DNA from 3 places in the Bacillus sp. Marseille-Q1617 genome. Region 1 is predicted to be linked to each of the others. Evidence: predicted binding sites of a transcription regulator. Region 1 holds the regulator's gene; each other region holds the start of a gene.

Region 1 (5,610 bases):
CTCTTGAAGAAGTGAAAGAAGCTGATCTCCTTCTACATGTAGTGGATAGTTCGAATCCCGATTACCATCAGCATGAAGAAACCGTACTATCGCTCCTTAAGGACCTTGGAATGGAAGGTTTGCCCGTGCTGACGGTTTACAATAAGCGGGATATAAGTCATCCTGAGTTTGTGCCGGTGAGTGGTGCAGGTCAGATCATGGTCAGCGCCATAGATAGTGAAGACCGTAAACAGCTGTTATTAAAGGTTGAAGAGATGGTTAAGAATCAAATGGATCCTTATCACGTAATGATACCTGCAAGTGAAGGGAAGGTTCTCTCGCAGCTTAAGAATGAAACAATTTTAAAAAAACTCGAATTCCTGGAGGAATCCCAATCGTACGAAATAGTCGGGTATCATCTTGAAGATCACCAAATAAGAGGAAGCATCAAGAAATTTCAAAAGCAGAAGGGAAGCAAGTAATGTTTGAACAATTAGTGCATGGAGAGGTTTTAAAACCTCTGGTAAATAAAGTGGAAACCTCAATTCATTCAATACATAAAGGGATTGATGAACGTGCTGAGATGAATCAGTTCAAAGTACTCAGATCGTTTCAAAAGCACAAAGTAAGTGACTCGCACTTCATCCCGTCTACCGGCTACGGGTATGACGATATAGGCCGGGACACGCTTGAAAGTATCTACGCAGATGTCTTCGGCGGTGAAGCCGGATTGGTCAGGTCTCAAATCATTTCAGGGACACATGCCATTTCCATTGCATTATTTGGTGTGTTAAGACCTGGTGATGAATTAGTGTATATTACCGGTAAACCTTATGATACCCTGGAAGAAATAGTAGGAATACGAGGGGAAGGTACCGGTTCTTTGAAGGATTTTGGCATTTCGTACGACTGTGTGGAACTGAATGATTCTGGAAAAGTGGACTTTGTAAATGTCCAGAAAACCATTTCCTCAAAAACTAAAATGGTAGGGATTCAACGTTCTAAAGGATATGCCAACCGTCCTTCTTTTACAATTGAAGAAATAGAAGAAATGATTCGCTTTGTCAAAGAAATCAACCCCGAAATCGTAGTGTTTGTAGATAATTGTTACGGTGAATTTGTAGAGGGGTTTGAGCCATGTCATGTCGGGGCTGATCTCATGGCCGGGTCTTTAATCAAAAACCCGGGTGGCGGCCTGGCCAAGACAGGTGGTTATATTGTAGGGAAAAAAGATATGGTGGAAGCTTGTTCATACAGAATGACCTCCCCTGGCATCGGATCTGAAGCGGGGGCTTCCCTCTATAGTCTTCAGGAGATGTACCAAGGCTTTTTCCTTGCACCACATGTAGTCGCACAATCCTTGAAAGGAGCTGTATTCACTTCTGCCATGCTGACAGAGTTCGGAATGAATACCAATCCTGCCCCTGGTGACAAACGTACAGACCTTATACAATCCGTGCAATTTGACGACAAAGAAAAGATGATTTCTTTTTGCCAGGCCATTCAATTTGCTTCTCCGATCAATTCGCATTTTACGCCGTATCCGAATTATATGCCCGGATATGAAGATGATGTCATCATGGCTGCGGGGACTTTCATCCAGGGTTCAAGTATAGAATTATCTGCAGACGGACCGATCAGACCACCCTATACCGCATATGTACAAGGTGGACTGACCTATTCACATGTGAAAATAGCCGTATGTTCGGCCTTGGATAATTTAATGGAAAAAGGTTTAATAACCATTCATAACGGATATTAAAGTATTAATTGGATAGTCTAAAATCGACTATCCTTTTCTTTTGAGTTTCCATGTAAGAATTTCTAACATTTCATTGACAGAACTTCTAACATTACATATAATAAAATCATGAAGGAAAAGAAAAGGAGGAATCGAGATGAGTGGAAGTGAAATTCGTCGAACGATGGCACTCTTTCCTATAAGTATTGTCATGCAGCTCACGGACTTAACGGCTCGTCAGATTCGATACTACGAAGAGCATGAGTTGATTTCTCCAGCACGTACAGAGGGGAATCGTAGGCTCTTTTCCTTGAATGACATTGATAAACTATTAGAAGTTAAAGATTTGTTAGATCAAGGGGTGAATATGGCAGGTATAAAGAAGATATTCTCAGTGACTGCCATGGACGAAAAGAAAGTAGTGTCTGAAACAAGTAAGCAGGAGGAAGAAAAAGCAAGACAGGATCTTACTGACGAACAGCTTCGTAAATTACTCCGAAATGAATTGATGCATTCCGGAAAGTTTAATCGGGCTTCCTTGCGTCAAGGAGACATGTCCCGCTTTTTTCATTAATAAATAACCTTATATAAATCTGAGGAGGAATTACGTAAATGTCAAAGTATACTCGTGAAGATGTGATTAGATTAGCGAATGAAGAGGGTGTTAAATTCATTCGTCTGCAATTCACTGATATTTTAGGGACGATCAAGAACGTAGAGATCCCTTTCAGTCAGTTGGAGAAGGCACTAGATAATAAGATGATGTTTGACGGATCTTCAATTGAAGGATTCGTGCGTATCGAAGAGTCGGATATGTACCTTTTCCCGGACCTTGACACATGGCTTGTATTCCCTTGGACTGCGGAAAAGGGTAAGGTTGCCCGCTTGATCTGTGATATCTATAATCCGGATGGAACTCCATTCGAAGGGGATCCGCGTAACAACCTTAAGCGAGTGCTAAAGGAAATGGAAGAGCTTGGATTTTCTGACTTCAACTTGGGACCTGAGCCTGAATTCTTCCTCTTTAAATTAGATGTCAATGGAGAGCCTACGCTTGAATTGAATGATAATGGCGGATATTTTGACCTTGCTCCTACTGACCTGGGTGAAAACTGCCGTCGTGATATCGCTCTTGAATTAGAAGAAATGGGCTTTGAAATTGAAGCGTCTCACCATGAGGTAGCTCCTGGTCAGCATGAAATCGACTTTAAATATGCAAGTGCGCTGAGAGCCTGCGACGATATCCAAACGTTTAAACTTGTTGTAAAAACCATTGCACGCAAGCACGGTCTTCATGCAACGTTCATGCCAAAACCATTATTCGGAGTGAATGGTTCAGGAATGCACTGTAACATGTCGCTATTCAAAGACGGTAAAAATGCTTTCTTCGATGAAAAAGGAGATCTGCAATTAAGTGACACTGCACGCCAGTTCCTGGCAGGAACCATTAAGCATGCAACTGCATTCACTGCAATCACGAACCCTACTGTTAACTCGTATAAACGTCTGGTTCCTGGTTATGAAGCTCCATGTTATGTTGCATGGTCAGCTCAAAACCGCAGCCCGTTAATCCGTATTCCAGCTTCCCGTGGAATCAGTACACGTGTAGAAGTTAGAAGTGTGGATCCGGCAGCAAACCCTTATTTGGCTATGTCTGTCCTGCTTGCAGCAGGTCTTGACGGCATCAAGAACAATCTTGAGGCACCTAAGCCAATCGACCGCAACATCTATGTAATGGATAAAAAGGAACGTGAAGAAGCAGGTATCACTGATTTACCGGCCACTTTATATGCTGCATTGGAAGAATTGAAAAAAGATGAAGTGATCATTAAATCCTTAGGCGGCCACATCTTTGAACACTTCGTGGAAGCGAAAGAAATCGAATGGGATATGTTCCGTACACAAGTTCACCCTTGGGAAAGAGAACAGTATATCCAAATGTACTAATACCCATTTAACACATGGAAAAAGCCAGCGCTGACTCAGCGCTGGCTTTTTCATGTGTTTTCCAAACAAAAAAATGCAATTAAATAGTAACGGGTTCGGTTTTGGAGTACAAAATTGCAATCTACACCGCAAAATGTTGCAGTAATTGCAGATGCGTTTACAGCTAATCTTACCCGAGAAGGTGAACAAAAGCGGAACCCGAGCCAGATGAAAGATCAAAAAGGGGAGAAATTTCCCTTAATGAAGAAATGGAATTGAAAACAGTAAAATAAAGGAAGTTTTACTTCTATTTACTTAAAAAACATTAACATTGGGGATCTGTGCAAGATTAGAAGGAAATTTTCCCCTTATTTACCCCTGTCAAAGCGAGCTTCAACAGATTAACAGGAAAATTTCCCTTATTTATATCTTTAGTTACTCTATAAAGGATAAGGTATCCTATGACCCGAAAATTACCAACCTGTTTTTTAGTTTAATAGGGATATACCTCATTTTCACATCTTCCAACTTTGTAGACTAAACTAACACGTTAGCCAGATAATAAAAAACCTGTAACGCTTCAATTTTAGTGCAGTTACGGTAACAAATTAATATACAAATTAGAACCCGAATTCCTTAAAAAGTTTGTTACATCCAATAAAAAAAGGGCTGCAAAATCATGACGATTTGCTTCCCTTTTTTCAATATTTTTATAGTTTGTACCTTAAAACAGAACCCGTAAATTAAATAGCGTTTTTCTGGAATTAATGGACTTGTCGATAGACACCGATGACTTTCCCTAAAATAGATACATTACGTAAAATGATCGGACTCATAGTTGAGTTTTCCGGTTGCAGCCTTACAAAATCTTTTTCTTTGAAAAAACGTTTGACTGTTGCTTCGTCTTCTTCCGTCATTGCAACTACGATATCCCCATTATTAGCAGTCTGCTGTTGTCTTACGATGACGAAGTCCCCATCAAGAATACCGGCTTCGATCATACTGTCTCCCATGATTTCAAGCATGAAAACCTGTTCATCTGAAGGAGCCAGGCGCTCAGGCAGCGGAAAGAATTCCTCGACATTTTCAACAGCCGTAATAGGCTGTCCTGCCGTTACTTTACCAATCAACGGAACATTTACAACTTTTTGACGGGGGATCGTGTCCTCTTCTAAATCGAGAATCTCGATTGCCCTTGGCTTTGTTGGATCCCGGCGGATAAGTCCTTTGCTTTCGAGTCTTGCCAGATGACCGTGGACCGTGGAACTGGAAGCCAAACCGACAGCTTCCCCAATTTCACGGACTGAAGGCGGATAACCCTTTTCTTTCACGGATACTTTAATGTATTGAAGTATGTCTTGCTGTCGTTTAGACAATTTAGTCATGTTCACGCACCTCTATTATCGATCTTATGTTCCCATTATAGCATGTCTTTCCAATTGATACAAACATAAGTTCGAATTTTCGGTTGACACCAAACGGATGTTCGTATTACAATCAAGTTACAAAGAACAGAACAAACATTCGTATGGGGGTCTTTTATATGTTAACACACATTTGGAATCGTTTTTCTTACATAATTACTCTTTTTGTATTATCTTTTTTATCAGCTGGCTATTTATTTTTAACGACAGGGAGCGAGCCTTCCTATGAAACTGTAACTGTAGGTAAAGGTGATACTCTCTGGACGATTGCAGAAACGTTTGAAGGAGAATATTCCATGACAAGAGAAGAGTTCATTAAATGGGTGGGGAAAGAAAATAATCTTATATCTTTTACGATCGAACCAGGAATGTCACTGGTTTTGCCTGTAGAATCTTCCACTTATTCTACCCATTCCGATATACAGCTTGCCATGAATAATGACTAAAGGGTGAGATTCAATGAGAGCTGCGATTTACTGCAGGGTGAGTACAAAGAAAGATACGCAGGAAACTTCACTTGAAAGACAGGAAGCGGAATTG
Region 2 (5,610 bases), 570 kb from region 1:
ATACTGGGGATGTCGTGACGATCGATGAAGAAGGCTATATCAAGATTGTCGACCGGACCAAGGATCTGATTAAATCCGGAGGAGAATGGATTTCTTCTGTAGATCTTGAAAATGCGCTCATGGCTTATGAAGAAGTGTTTGAAGCTGCAGTGGTTGCAGTACCTCATGAACAATGGCAGGAGCGTCCGGTTGCCTGTGTCGTATTAAAAAAATCCGCTCAGGGAAAAGTGACAAAACAGGAAATACTCGACTTCCTTAAGCCTCAGTTCGCCAAGTGGTGGATTCCGGACGACGTCCTTTTCATGAAAGAAATCCCGAAAACATCCGTAGGGAAATTCCTAAAGAGGACACTGCGTGATCAAGTTCAGGATAAGATCAAACAGATTTGATTCCAGAGAGGTCAACCTATTTCGAGGCTGGCCTCTTTTTAATTGGTTACAGAGGCTATTTAAGATATGCGGTGGTTCTAGCTGTTGATTGGAGTGCAAGACGAAGACTCCTAACAGAAAAGCGGAGGGGCTTTGCCTAGAAGCGTGTGGCATAAGACGAATCGGCCACGAAGGCGTTCCTTGCCTTCTTGGTCGGTTGGGCTTATGACATTTGCTTCTAAGCCCTGCAGCTGGACAGTTCCCCTCTGGAAATTGAGAGGAGGCTCACGGGTCACCCGCGGAAAGCGAAGTCTTGCACGGAAATCAACAGCGGTATTAGCAGAGATTCTTAAGTTTATTCTTACTTAAATAGTTAAACTATTCAAAAAATGATTCACTATTCATTTTTTATCATGTATTCTAGAAATAAGGGGAGGGATTACATTGACAGTGTCAAACCATTATGAAACGGTCAAGTTACATAAAGAGGGAAGGGTGGCTAGGCTCCAGTTGAATCGTCCAAAGTCCCTGAACGCTTTGGATGCAGCGCTCATGAAGGATCTCTTGGGCGCCCTGAGGGAAGTCAAAGCAGACCCGGAGATTTCCATCTTGATCTTGACTGGGGAAGGAAAGGGGTTTTCCTCAGGCGGGGATATCAAATCAATGCTCATGTTGAGCGGAGAAGAACAATTTTCAGGAATAATGGATACCATCAGTGAGCTTGTCATCACGTTGTATACGATGCCGAAAGTGGTAGTCACCGGTATTCATGGAGCGGCTGCCGGCCTTGGATTCAGCTTGGCACTTACATCAGATTATATTTTGTGTGAGGAAGACAGCAAGCTTGCCATGAACTTTATCGGAATCGGATTGATTCCGGATGGAGGCAGCCATTTTCTTTTACAAGAAAGACTGGGTACCCATAAATCTAAGAGAATGATCTGGAATGGAAAAGTATTTGAAGGTCAGGAAGCCATGATGAAGGGGCTTGTCGATGAAGCTATTCCTTCAGGGAAATTGGAAGAGGGAATCCAGCGGTATATTAAACAATGTTTAGCAGCACCTGTCAAAGCGATGCTTAAGACAAAGGAGATTTACGTTTCCCTGAATAAGGAAAGATTGCAGCATGCATTGGAGCTTGAAAAAGAAGGTCAGTGGCTTATGAGACAAACGAGTGATCATCAAGAGGGAATCCGTGCGTTCGTAGAGAAAAGAAAGCCGGAGTTTAAAGGAAATTAAATCAATGCTAATTGTACAGCGGCCCGAACTTCAGCAATTTGAATTGCTGAAGTCCGGGCCTTTTGAATGGTTTCGATTAGGCGTGGAATAATACAAGCTTTCCGAGCGGGGATGTACAGCGGTGTGTATGATCAAGATATCCCTTTTCCTCAAGCAGCGATTCCCCGGTCTTCTTTGCTTCATTGTCAGAGGATGCTTCGAATGTTTCGTCAAGAATCTTCTTTCCGTCTTTTTCAAATACCGTTAACTTATACGTTTTCATCATCGATACCCCTTTGTCTAAAAATCTTTGATTCTTTATTATTTTTCCATAATTTTTAAAAAATTTAAAGTCTAAATACATAATAAATTAGAGATAGGAAAATGAAACCTTTTTCTGTCAAGATTCGTAGAGTAACAAGAGAAGGAAAAGGATGAGAGGAGAAACTGCAAATGAGTTTAGCTATTCAGCAGGTCACCAAGAAATTCGGCAGCTTCACAGCAGTCGACAGATTATCTCTAACCATAGATGGTGGGGAGATGTTCGGATTCCTCGGTGCAAATGGAGCGGGGAAGACCACAACATTCCGGATGGTGTTGGGATTATTGGATCCGACTGTAGGAGAAATTACATGGAACGGCAGCAGAATCGATTATGCGTCAAGCGGTGATATCGGCTATCTGCCAGAAGAACGCGGACTATATCCCAAGATGAAGGTCAAGGATCAGATTATTTACCTTGCACGACTCCGCGGGATGGAAAAAAAAGATATACTGAAGGAATTAACCATATGGCTGGAACGTTTTAATATTCCGCAATACTTAGACAAAAAAGTAGAAGAACTTTCTAAGGGGAATCAGCAAAAGATTCAATTCATCTCTTCGGTGATTCATAAACCGAAGCTGCTGATACTGGACGAGCCTTTCAGCGGGCTTGACCCTGTGAATGTCGAACTATTGAAAAATGCAGTCAGGGATATAAAAAAGGAAGGGACGACCATTGTGTTTTCAAGCCACCGGATGGAGCATGTGGAAGAACTGTGTGAGAGTTTATGCATCATGCACCAAGGGCATCCGGTCGTACATGGGGGACTAAAAGACATAAAGCGCTCATTTGGAAAAAAGAATGTCGTTATTCATGCTGATTTTGATTTGACCCATCTCCAAGAATTCAAAGGGGTCACCAAGTTCAGGGAAACAACGGAAGGTGTCCTACTCCAAGTAGAGTCGGAAAAAGTTGCAGAGGAAATTTTTCATCATACAGCTCAAAAAGGATTCCTTCGGAAATTTGAATTGGAAGATCCATCATTGAATGACATTTTCATAGAAAAGGTGGGGACTTCCTATGAATAAGTTTCTTATTATGCTTGGCCATTCATATTTCTCGAAACTTAAAGCCAAATCTTTTATCATATCTACTATAATCATAGCCGGTGCATTGGTGTTGTTGACCAATTTTGACATGATCACCTCCAATTTTAAGGGCGATGAGGAAGAGAAGGTCGTTGTACAGGATGAAACAGGATATCTCTATTCGATGCTTAAAGCACAGGTGACCGTTTTGAATGATGATATATCATTAACTGCAGCCTCCAATGATTCCCCGGAGGAAATCGAGAAGAAAATAGAAGAGGAAGAAATTAAAGGACTTCTTATATTGACCGAGGGGAAAGACGGTCTGCCGAGTGCTCTTTATAAATCAGCCTCTTTATCTGATTCAACTTTGACATCTGATTTGCAGCTGGCCATGCAGAACATAAAATCGTCCCTGGCTGCAAATAAGCTTAAACTTTCAAGTGAAGAATTGGCAGCACTGAGCGGACCAGTTACATTTGAAAAAGCAGCCCTGTCAGAGGGGGCTAAATCAGAAGAAGAATTGAGTCAGGCAAGAGGAATCGTCTATGTTCTATTGTTCTTCATTTATTTCTCTGTTATCGCTTATGCCAATATGACGGCCATGGAAGTAGCGACCGAGAAAAGCTCAAGAGTGATGGAGATACTGATTTCAAGTGTATCCCCGGTAAAGCAAATGTTTGCAAAGATCATTGGGATCGGTCTTGTCGGGCTGACTCAATTAGCTGTCATCCTCGCTGTCGGGTATTTTACTTTGCTCACCCGTAAAGATGAACTTGCAGGAGGATTTTTTGAATCATTTGGATTTGAATCACTGTCGGTGAGTGTCATCCTGTATGCTGTCGTATATTTCTTACTGGGATATTTCCTTTATGCCACGCTTGCAGCTCTCTTGGGTTCTCTTGTCAGCAGGATTGAAGATGTTCAGCAGATGATCATGCCGATGACGTTCCTCATTATGATAGGGTTCTTTATCTCGATGTTCGGACTCGGCAATCCGGAATCAAGCTTTATCACAATCAGTTCTTACATTCCTTTTTTCACTCCCATGGTCATGTTCCTGAGAGTCGGGATGCTGAATCTGCCAGTATATGAACCGATTATCGGGATCGTGATACTGCTTGGCACCATCATACTTTTAGGGGTGTTTGGAGCCCGGGTTTACCGTGGAGGTGTCTTGCTTTACGGGAAATCAAATTCCTATAAGGATATCAAGAAAGCCATGGATCTTACGAATAATAAATAACATCCGGCTGTCTCCGTTAAAAGGAGGCGGCTTTTTGTATGGTTTTTCTTATACTTTTGAGGATTACAGCTGAAATAGTAGTCTGATTTAGGATATAATGAAGATACAGAACGTACATTCGTAATGGAGAGGGGATTACATGGAGAAGATACGATTTATTCATTGTGCAGACTTGCACTTGGACAGCCCGTTCGCCGGGTTAAAGCATCTTCCAGCAGAATTATTCGAACGCATTCAGAACAGCACATTTGCGTCATTTGAAAAAATGGTTAAAGTAGCGATACAGAGACAGATTGACTTTATGATGATAAGCGGTGATCTGTTTGATGAAGAAGACAGAAGTATCAGGGCCCAGGCAAAACTGATGAATCAGTTCAGCCTGCTGGGTGAAAGCGGAATTCCTGTCTTTGTCATCCACGGCAATCATGATCACCTCGGGGGATTTCGGCTGGAGCTTGATATGCCGGAAAATGTCCATATCTTTGATGAAAAAACAGAAGTGAAGGAGCTGGTGACAAAAAGCGGTGCATCGGTAAAACTGGCTGGCTTCAGTTATGGTTCCCGCCATATTCGTGAACGGAGGATTTCAGACTATCCTAAGCAGGTTGAAGCTGATTATAAGATTGGCTTGCTGCATGGAAGTGAAGGAAGCGTACAATCAGCTCATGAAAGTTATGCCCCTTTTTCAATGCGTGAACTGAAAGAGAAGAATTATCATTATTGGGCGCTGGGTCATATTCATCAGCGTCAGATCTTGAATCATGAGCCTCCGATTGTCTACCCGGGTAATATTCAGGGACGACACCGTAAAGAAACAGGAGAAAAAGGCTGCTATCTTGTAGAATTATCTGAACACGATGCCATCCTTGAGTTCATCCCAACCCAGGATATTATATGGGGGGAAATGGAAATATCACTTGAAGGGGTCGAGCGGTTTGGGGAAATATTTCAGTTGATCCGAAAATCAGCAGAAGAATATAAAGTGATGGGTGATTGTCTGCTCCAGGTGGAAGTGAAAGATTTTAATCTCTTATCCCCTGAGGTGATCCAAGCGATAGAAAACGGTGATCTCCTTCAAGCTCTGCAAGCTGATTTGCCGACAGGTGAGACGATGAAATGGATTCATTCCATTAAGTTGAGCAGGTCTGAAAATATTGATATAGATACAAAAGATCCTTTTATCAATGATGTCATCCATACCTTGAGAAACATGAGAGTCGAGGAAGGGGGGGAGGCTTTGGCCGAATTATACGAACACCCCTCGTTTTATCGGTATATTGATTCTTTAAAAGAAGAAGAACTATCTCATTTGATAGAGGAAACTGTAGAGTTGATCCTCCATCCATCACGGTGTCAGTAAGAAGGGGTGAACTTGATGAAAATCATACAATTGCATATTTACGGTTACGGAAAATTAATAAATAA
Region 3 (5,610 bases), 260 kb from region 1:
GCAGCAGGGGGATCGCCATCGATGCTTCCGTTATTACCATGCATTTCTACAAGGTAGTTCCGTACTTTCCAAGTCTGACTCATCCGGACCATGGCATCGTATACGGAAGTATCACCATGAGGATGGTAATTACCGATTACGTTACCGACGGTCTTAGCTGATTTACGGAACCCTTTTTCCTGGGTATTACCGTCAACATACATGGCATAAAGAATCCGTCGCTGAACGGGTTTGAGTCCGTCCCTGGCATCGGGTAATGCACGTTCTTGAATAATGTATTTACTATATCGTCCAAACCGGTCGCCAAGCACCTCTTCTAAAGGCAGATCTTGATATCTTTCTACTGTTGTCATGTATTACCCCTCCTCTGCGACCGTGATGTTTTCATTTTCCAGGATGCTGCCGTCTTCTTCCAAGCCGAATGCTACATTACTTTCGATCCATTTCCGGCGTGGTTCGACTTTGTCGCCCATCAGGGTCGTGACACGGCGTTCCGCACGTGCAGCATCGTCGATTCTTACTCTGATCAGCGCTCTGGTCTCAGGGTCCATGGTCGTTTCCCATAATTGATCTGCATTCATTTCACCCAGACCTTTATATCGTTGGATCATATACCCTTTACCGATTTTTTTCATGGCTCCTTGAAGCTCTTCATCTGTCCACGCATATTCTATTTTTTCTTTCTTTCCCGTCCCCTTGCTCACTTTATAAAGCGGAGGCAGGGCGATGTATATTTTTCCGGCTTCAACGAGCGGCTTCATATAGCGGTAGAAGAAGGTAAGCAGCAAGACTTGAATATGTGCTCCATCCGTATCTGCATCGGTCATGATCACAATTTTATCGTAATTGATGTCGTCGACGTTGAACTCAGGTCCGACTCCGCCTCCAATGGCGTGAATGATGGTATTGATTTCTTCATTTTTGAAGATATCCTGTAACTTTGCCTTTTCTGTGTTGATGACTTTACCACGCAGCGGCAGGATGGCCTGGAACTTACGGTCACGCCCCTGTTTTGCAGAACCTCCGGCAGAATCACCCTCCACCAGATATAGTTCATTCCGCTGAGGATTTCTCGATTGGGCGGGAGTCAGCTTTCCAGAGAGAACGGTTTCAGAACGTTTTCGTTTTTTGCCGTTGCGTGCATCTTCCCGGGCTTTTCGTGCAGCCTCGCGCGCTTGAGCCGCTTTGATCGATTTTTTGATCAGCAGTGAGCTTGTATCCGGATTTTCTTCCAGGAAATAAAGCAGGTGCTCTGAAACGACGGAATCCACCGCTGAGCGGGCTTCACTTGTACCGAGCTTACCTTTTGTCTGTCCTTCGAATTGCAGGAGCTCTTCAGGGATCCGGACCGATACAATCGCTGCAAGGCCTTCCCTGATATCCGTCCCTTCCAGATTCTTATCACGATCTTTAAGGATCCCTGCTTTACGGGCATATTCATTGAACACCCTTGTCATAGCTGTCTTTGCGCCTGCTTCATGGGTGCCGCCGTCTTTCGTACGGACGTTGTTGACGAAAGACAGGATGTTTTCAGAAAACCCGTCATTGAACTGAAATGCGAATTCCACTTCAATGCTGTGATTCACGCCTTCGAAAAAGGCAACATTGTGGAGACTGTCCTTCTCTTCGTTTAAGTATTGAACAAATGCCTGTATCCCGCTTTCATAGTAAAATACTTCCTTTTGATCATGCCGTTCATCTATGATTTCAATTTTCAAGCCTTTGAGAAGGAAGGCGGATTCTCTTAAACGTTCACAAAGTGTGTCATAATTATATGTTAGCGAACTGAATATTTCCGGATCCGGTTTAAAATGTATGAGTGTTCCCGATTTTTTGGTCTTTCCGATCTTTTCAAGAGTAGTTTCGGGTTTACCGCCTTTTTCAAAACGCTGTTCATACTTGATGCCGTCTCTCTCGATCGTAACCACGAGCCATTCTGACAAAGCGTTGACGACGGAGGCACCGACCCCATGCAGGCCGCCGCTTGTCTTATACCCGCCCTGCCCGAATTTACCGCCGGCATGAAGGACGGTCAGGATGATTTCAGGGGTAGGCTTACCCATTTTATGCATCCCTGTCGGCATCCCGCGTCCTCTATCCTGAACGGAGATGCTGTTATCTTTATGTATGGTGACGGTGATTTCATTACCGAAACCTGCTAGTGCTTCATCTACTGCATTATCTACGATTTCGTATACTAAATGATGCAGCCCTCTGGAGTCAGTAGAGCCAATGTACATACCAGGTCTTTTGCGAACGGCTTCCAAGCCCTCTAAAACCTGTATTGCATCATCATTATAAGCCATGGACTGTGTCTTGTCGGCCACGAACATTCCCCTTTCAAACTTCACTGCCCGTATCTAAACTTCTATACGGATTTCTATGTTCTATTATTACTATAACATAAGAACATTTGTTCGTTTACCTGTTTTTCGTCATTTTAGGTAAACCACTATGCTATATTGTAGCGTTTTATTTGATTTTCGCAAATTAATTTTCTGATTAATACTGTGCTCCTGGAGGATGACCCCCGGCCTTGATGCTTGAATTCCGTTGTGAAAGCGATTGATTCAATTATCCGAAAAAAAAGCAAGCGGTAGACGCCGCTTGCACCTAGTGGGAACTATTTGGTTAAAGCATGTTCAACCTTAATGCATCGATCCATGATCACTGTATATCCGCGTTCTTTGAGGAAAGAGTAAGCCTCATCATTCATGACACCCAGTTGAGCCCAGAAAACCTTAGCATCTATTTTATCAAATTCTCTTGCAATTTCGGGAAGGAATTCCGAACGCCTGAACACATTGACAATATCAACGGATCCTTCGATTTCCTCTAATGAAGAGACCGCTTTTATCCCAAGAGCGGAATCGATTGTAGGGTTAACCGGGATGATTTCGTAGCCTTGGTCCTGCATTGCCTTTGACACAGAATGGGAGGTACGATCCGGATTGTCGCTTAATCCAACGACTGCAATCCGCTTCGAGTTCTTCAATATTTGTCCCATTTCTTCACGTGTTGGATTTTCTATCATGAGAATGCACCGTCCTTTTGAATATCTATTTCATGCGTTCTAAAGTCCTATTCTATTTTTATAGCATAATTTCCTTTATTTTTCAAAATTTTATGAATATGTTCCTTTAAAGATAAAGTGAATCCGATTAAAAGGATTCACTTTATTTTTGATTATTCTTTTATAAAACCTTTTGAAATGAGGAATTCACGTGCCACATCTTTTGGTTCTTTTTTATCGATATCCACTTTTGCGTTCATTTCACTCATTTCTTTTTCAGATATCTGACCCGCTAATTCATTTAATGCTTTTTCCACCTCAGGATGTTCTTTCAATACTTCCTGGCGGATGATCGGTGCTGCATCGTATGGAGGGAAGAAGCCTTTATCATCTTTTGTTGACTTTAGATTGTATCGTTCGATTCTTCCATCGGTAGTAAAGGCAGGGATGATATCCACATCTCCGTTTTTCACAGCCTCATACATAATATTAGGATCATAGCTTTCTTTTTTCTTAAACTCGAAGCCGTATTCTTTTGAGAAAGCATCGTAGCCGTCTCCCTCGCGTTCATAGAACTGGTGAGGGGCTCCGAAGCTAAGGTCCTTTGAAAGGGGCACTAAGTCAGAAAATGTTTTTGCATTAAAATCCTGATCCTCTGTGTAGGCAAGTGTATACGTATTTTCGAATCCAAGAGGCTTAAGCCAGGTCACATTGAATTTTTCTTCATATCCTTTTCGGACCTGATCCAGTATCTCGTCACCTGAAGCCCCTTCCTCTGCCTGTTCTTTAAGAACCGCTTCCAGTCCGGTTCCGGTATACTCTACATACACATCGATATCTCCTTTTTCAAGAGCGGGAGTCAGGATCGATACCTCACCCAGGCCTTCTTCAACTTTCACATCAAGGTCTGTCTTTTCCTTCAATAGCTCAGCCATGATATGTGTCAGGATGAATTGTTCTGTCCACATTTTACCTGATACTGTAATCGTTTCCTTCCCTCCGTTATTGCCGCAGCCCGCAATGATGATCGAAGCTGCCAGCAGGATAATGAATGGGGTAAGTATCTTTTTCATATGTATGCTCCTTTTTTGTGTGATTTATTTTCGGGCTTTCAACCCTTTTGGGGTTGTTGCCTTTTCCAGAAGTCTTAACAGAAAATCAAAAAATAATGCCAACAGTGCGGCCGGAATTGCCCCGGCAAGAACGAGTGAATTATTCCACGTCGAAAGCCCGCGGTATATCAGGTCTCCAAGCCCTCCGGCTCCAACGAATGTCGCAAGTGTTGCAACACCTACCGTCAACACAGTAGCCGTGCGTATTCCGGCCATGATGAAAGGCAGGGCAAGCGGGAGTTCAATCTTGAATAATAGCTGTGAATTGGTCATTCCCATTCCTTTTCCCGCTTCTATGACACCTTCATCCACTCCTGCGATCCCGGTAAACGTATTTCTGAGGATTGGAAGCAGTGCATAGACAGTAAGCGCGATGATCGCCGTTGTATTTCCCGTACCGAGCAAAGGAATCAAAAATCCAAACAGGGCCAGACTTGGTATCGTTTGGAAGACAGCTGTTATCCCTATATAGAACTCTGCGATCTGCTTCTTCCTCGATATGTAGATTCCAAGAGGCAGTGAAATCACAATCGCAATAAATATCGAGATGAACGATAGATAAAGATGTTCAACCAGTCCGGTCATGATATCATCCGAGCGGGTTGTGAGCGTATTGATAAATGAGAGGGTTTGGATCATTGTGATGGGGCCTCCCTTCTATTTTCTGAAGCGACAGCCTTCAGGATATCACTTCTGGATACACTTCCTATATGCTTCCCGTCTTTCGTCACAACCAATGTATGAGGCTCTTTGGAAACAAAAATACCAGCGGCTTCAGTGAGTGTGGCATCGTGGGAAATCGTCTCATATTCAGATTCTTCATAATGGAGGAAGATTGGATTTTCATCGATGATATCCGCCATTACGATTTCCTTTTTGCCTTCATCAATCCGATGCTCCCCGATAAATGAACGCACAAAATCATTGGCGGGTGAAGTAATCAATTCGCCCGGTGTTGCGATTTGCTCGATTCTTCCGTCCCGCATGACGGCAATTTCATCGGCGATTTTCAACGCTTCGTCGATATCATGCGTGACAAAGACGATTGTTTTATGTATGGAGTTTTGGATATGTTTCAGTTCATCCTGCAGCTGCTCCCTGCTGATGGGGTCGAGGGCACTGAAGGGTTCATCCATCAAAATAATTGGCGGTTCCGCAGCAAGAGCACGTATGACACCGACCCGCTGCTGCTGTCCTCCGCTCAATTCAAGGGGATATTTTTTTCGGTAAATGCCGGGTTCGAGTCCGACCAGGTTCATCAATTCAACGACCCTGCTTTCGTATTTTTCCTTTTTCCATCCCTTTAGTTTCGGTATCAGACTGATATTCTCTTCTATTCTCATATGAGGCAGGAGTCCGATCCGTTGAATGACATAACCGATATTCCTTCTCAGTTCAACTTCATCTTCTTCCGATATGTCCCTGCCATTGATTGTGATTGTGCCGCTGGTAAGCCCAATCAGTTTATTGATCATTTTCATCGTA

Evidence for each region. Region 1 encodes LexA, which represses DNA repair genes until DNA is damaged. Its sites were predicted from a motif close to CGAACATATGTTCG; they were not measured.
Region 2: the regulator LexA is predicted to act here: its motif matches at 4,293-4,306, upstream of HWX64_RS06190 (DNA repair exonuclease).
Region 3: the regulator LexA is predicted to act here: its motif matches at 2,407-2,420, upstream of parE (DNA topoisomerase IV subunit B).

Annotation. Positions count from the first base shown of each region.
Region 1 covers NZ_CAHJXM010000001.1:1,800,758-1,806,367, forward strand. Annotated here, with positions in the region: gene hflX (GTPase HflX) at 1-461, shown strand, start outside; gene HWX64_RS08920 (methionine gamma-lyase family protein) at 461-1,741, shown strand; gene HWX64_RS08925 (MerR family transcriptional regulator) at 1,878-2,294, shown strand; gene glnA (type I glutamate--ammonia ligase) at 2,333-3,667, shown strand; gene lexA (transcriptional repressor LexA) at 4,411-5,031, opposite strand; gene HWX64_RS08940 (LysM peptidoglycan-binding domain-containing protein) at 5,190-5,516, shown strand; gene HWX64_RS08945 (recombinase family protein) at 5,530-5,610, shown strand, end outside.
Region 2 covers NZ_CAHJXM010000001.1:1,227,242-1,232,851, forward strand. Annotated here, with positions in the region: gene HWX64_RS06165 (long-chain fatty acid--CoA ligase) at 1-389, shown strand, start outside; gene HWX64_RS06170 (enoyl-CoA hydratase) at 813-1,607, shown strand; gene HWX64_RS06175 (YhzD family protein) at 1,684-1,869, opposite strand; gene HWX64_RS06180 (ABC transporter ATP-binding protein) at 2,040-2,939, shown strand; gene HWX64_RS06185 (ABC transporter permease) at 2,932-4,185, shown strand; gene HWX64_RS06190 (DNA repair exonuclease) at 4,325-5,545, shown strand; gene HWX64_RS06195 (AAA family ATPase) at 5,561-5,610, shown strand, end outside.
Region 3 covers NZ_CAHJXM010000001.1:2,059,279-2,064,888, reverse strand. Annotated here, with positions in the region: gene parC (DNA topoisomerase IV subunit A) at 1-353, opposite strand, end outside; gene parE (DNA topoisomerase IV subunit B) at 357-2,306, opposite strand; gene HWX64_RS10315 (CoA-binding protein) at 2,624-3,034, opposite strand; gene HWX64_RS10310 (glycine betaine ABC transporter substrate-binding protein) at 3,187-4,086, opposite strand; gene HWX64_RS10305 (ABC transporter permease) at 4,111-4,764, opposite strand; gene HWX64_RS10300 (ABC transporter ATP-binding protein) at 4,761-5,610, opposite strand, start outside.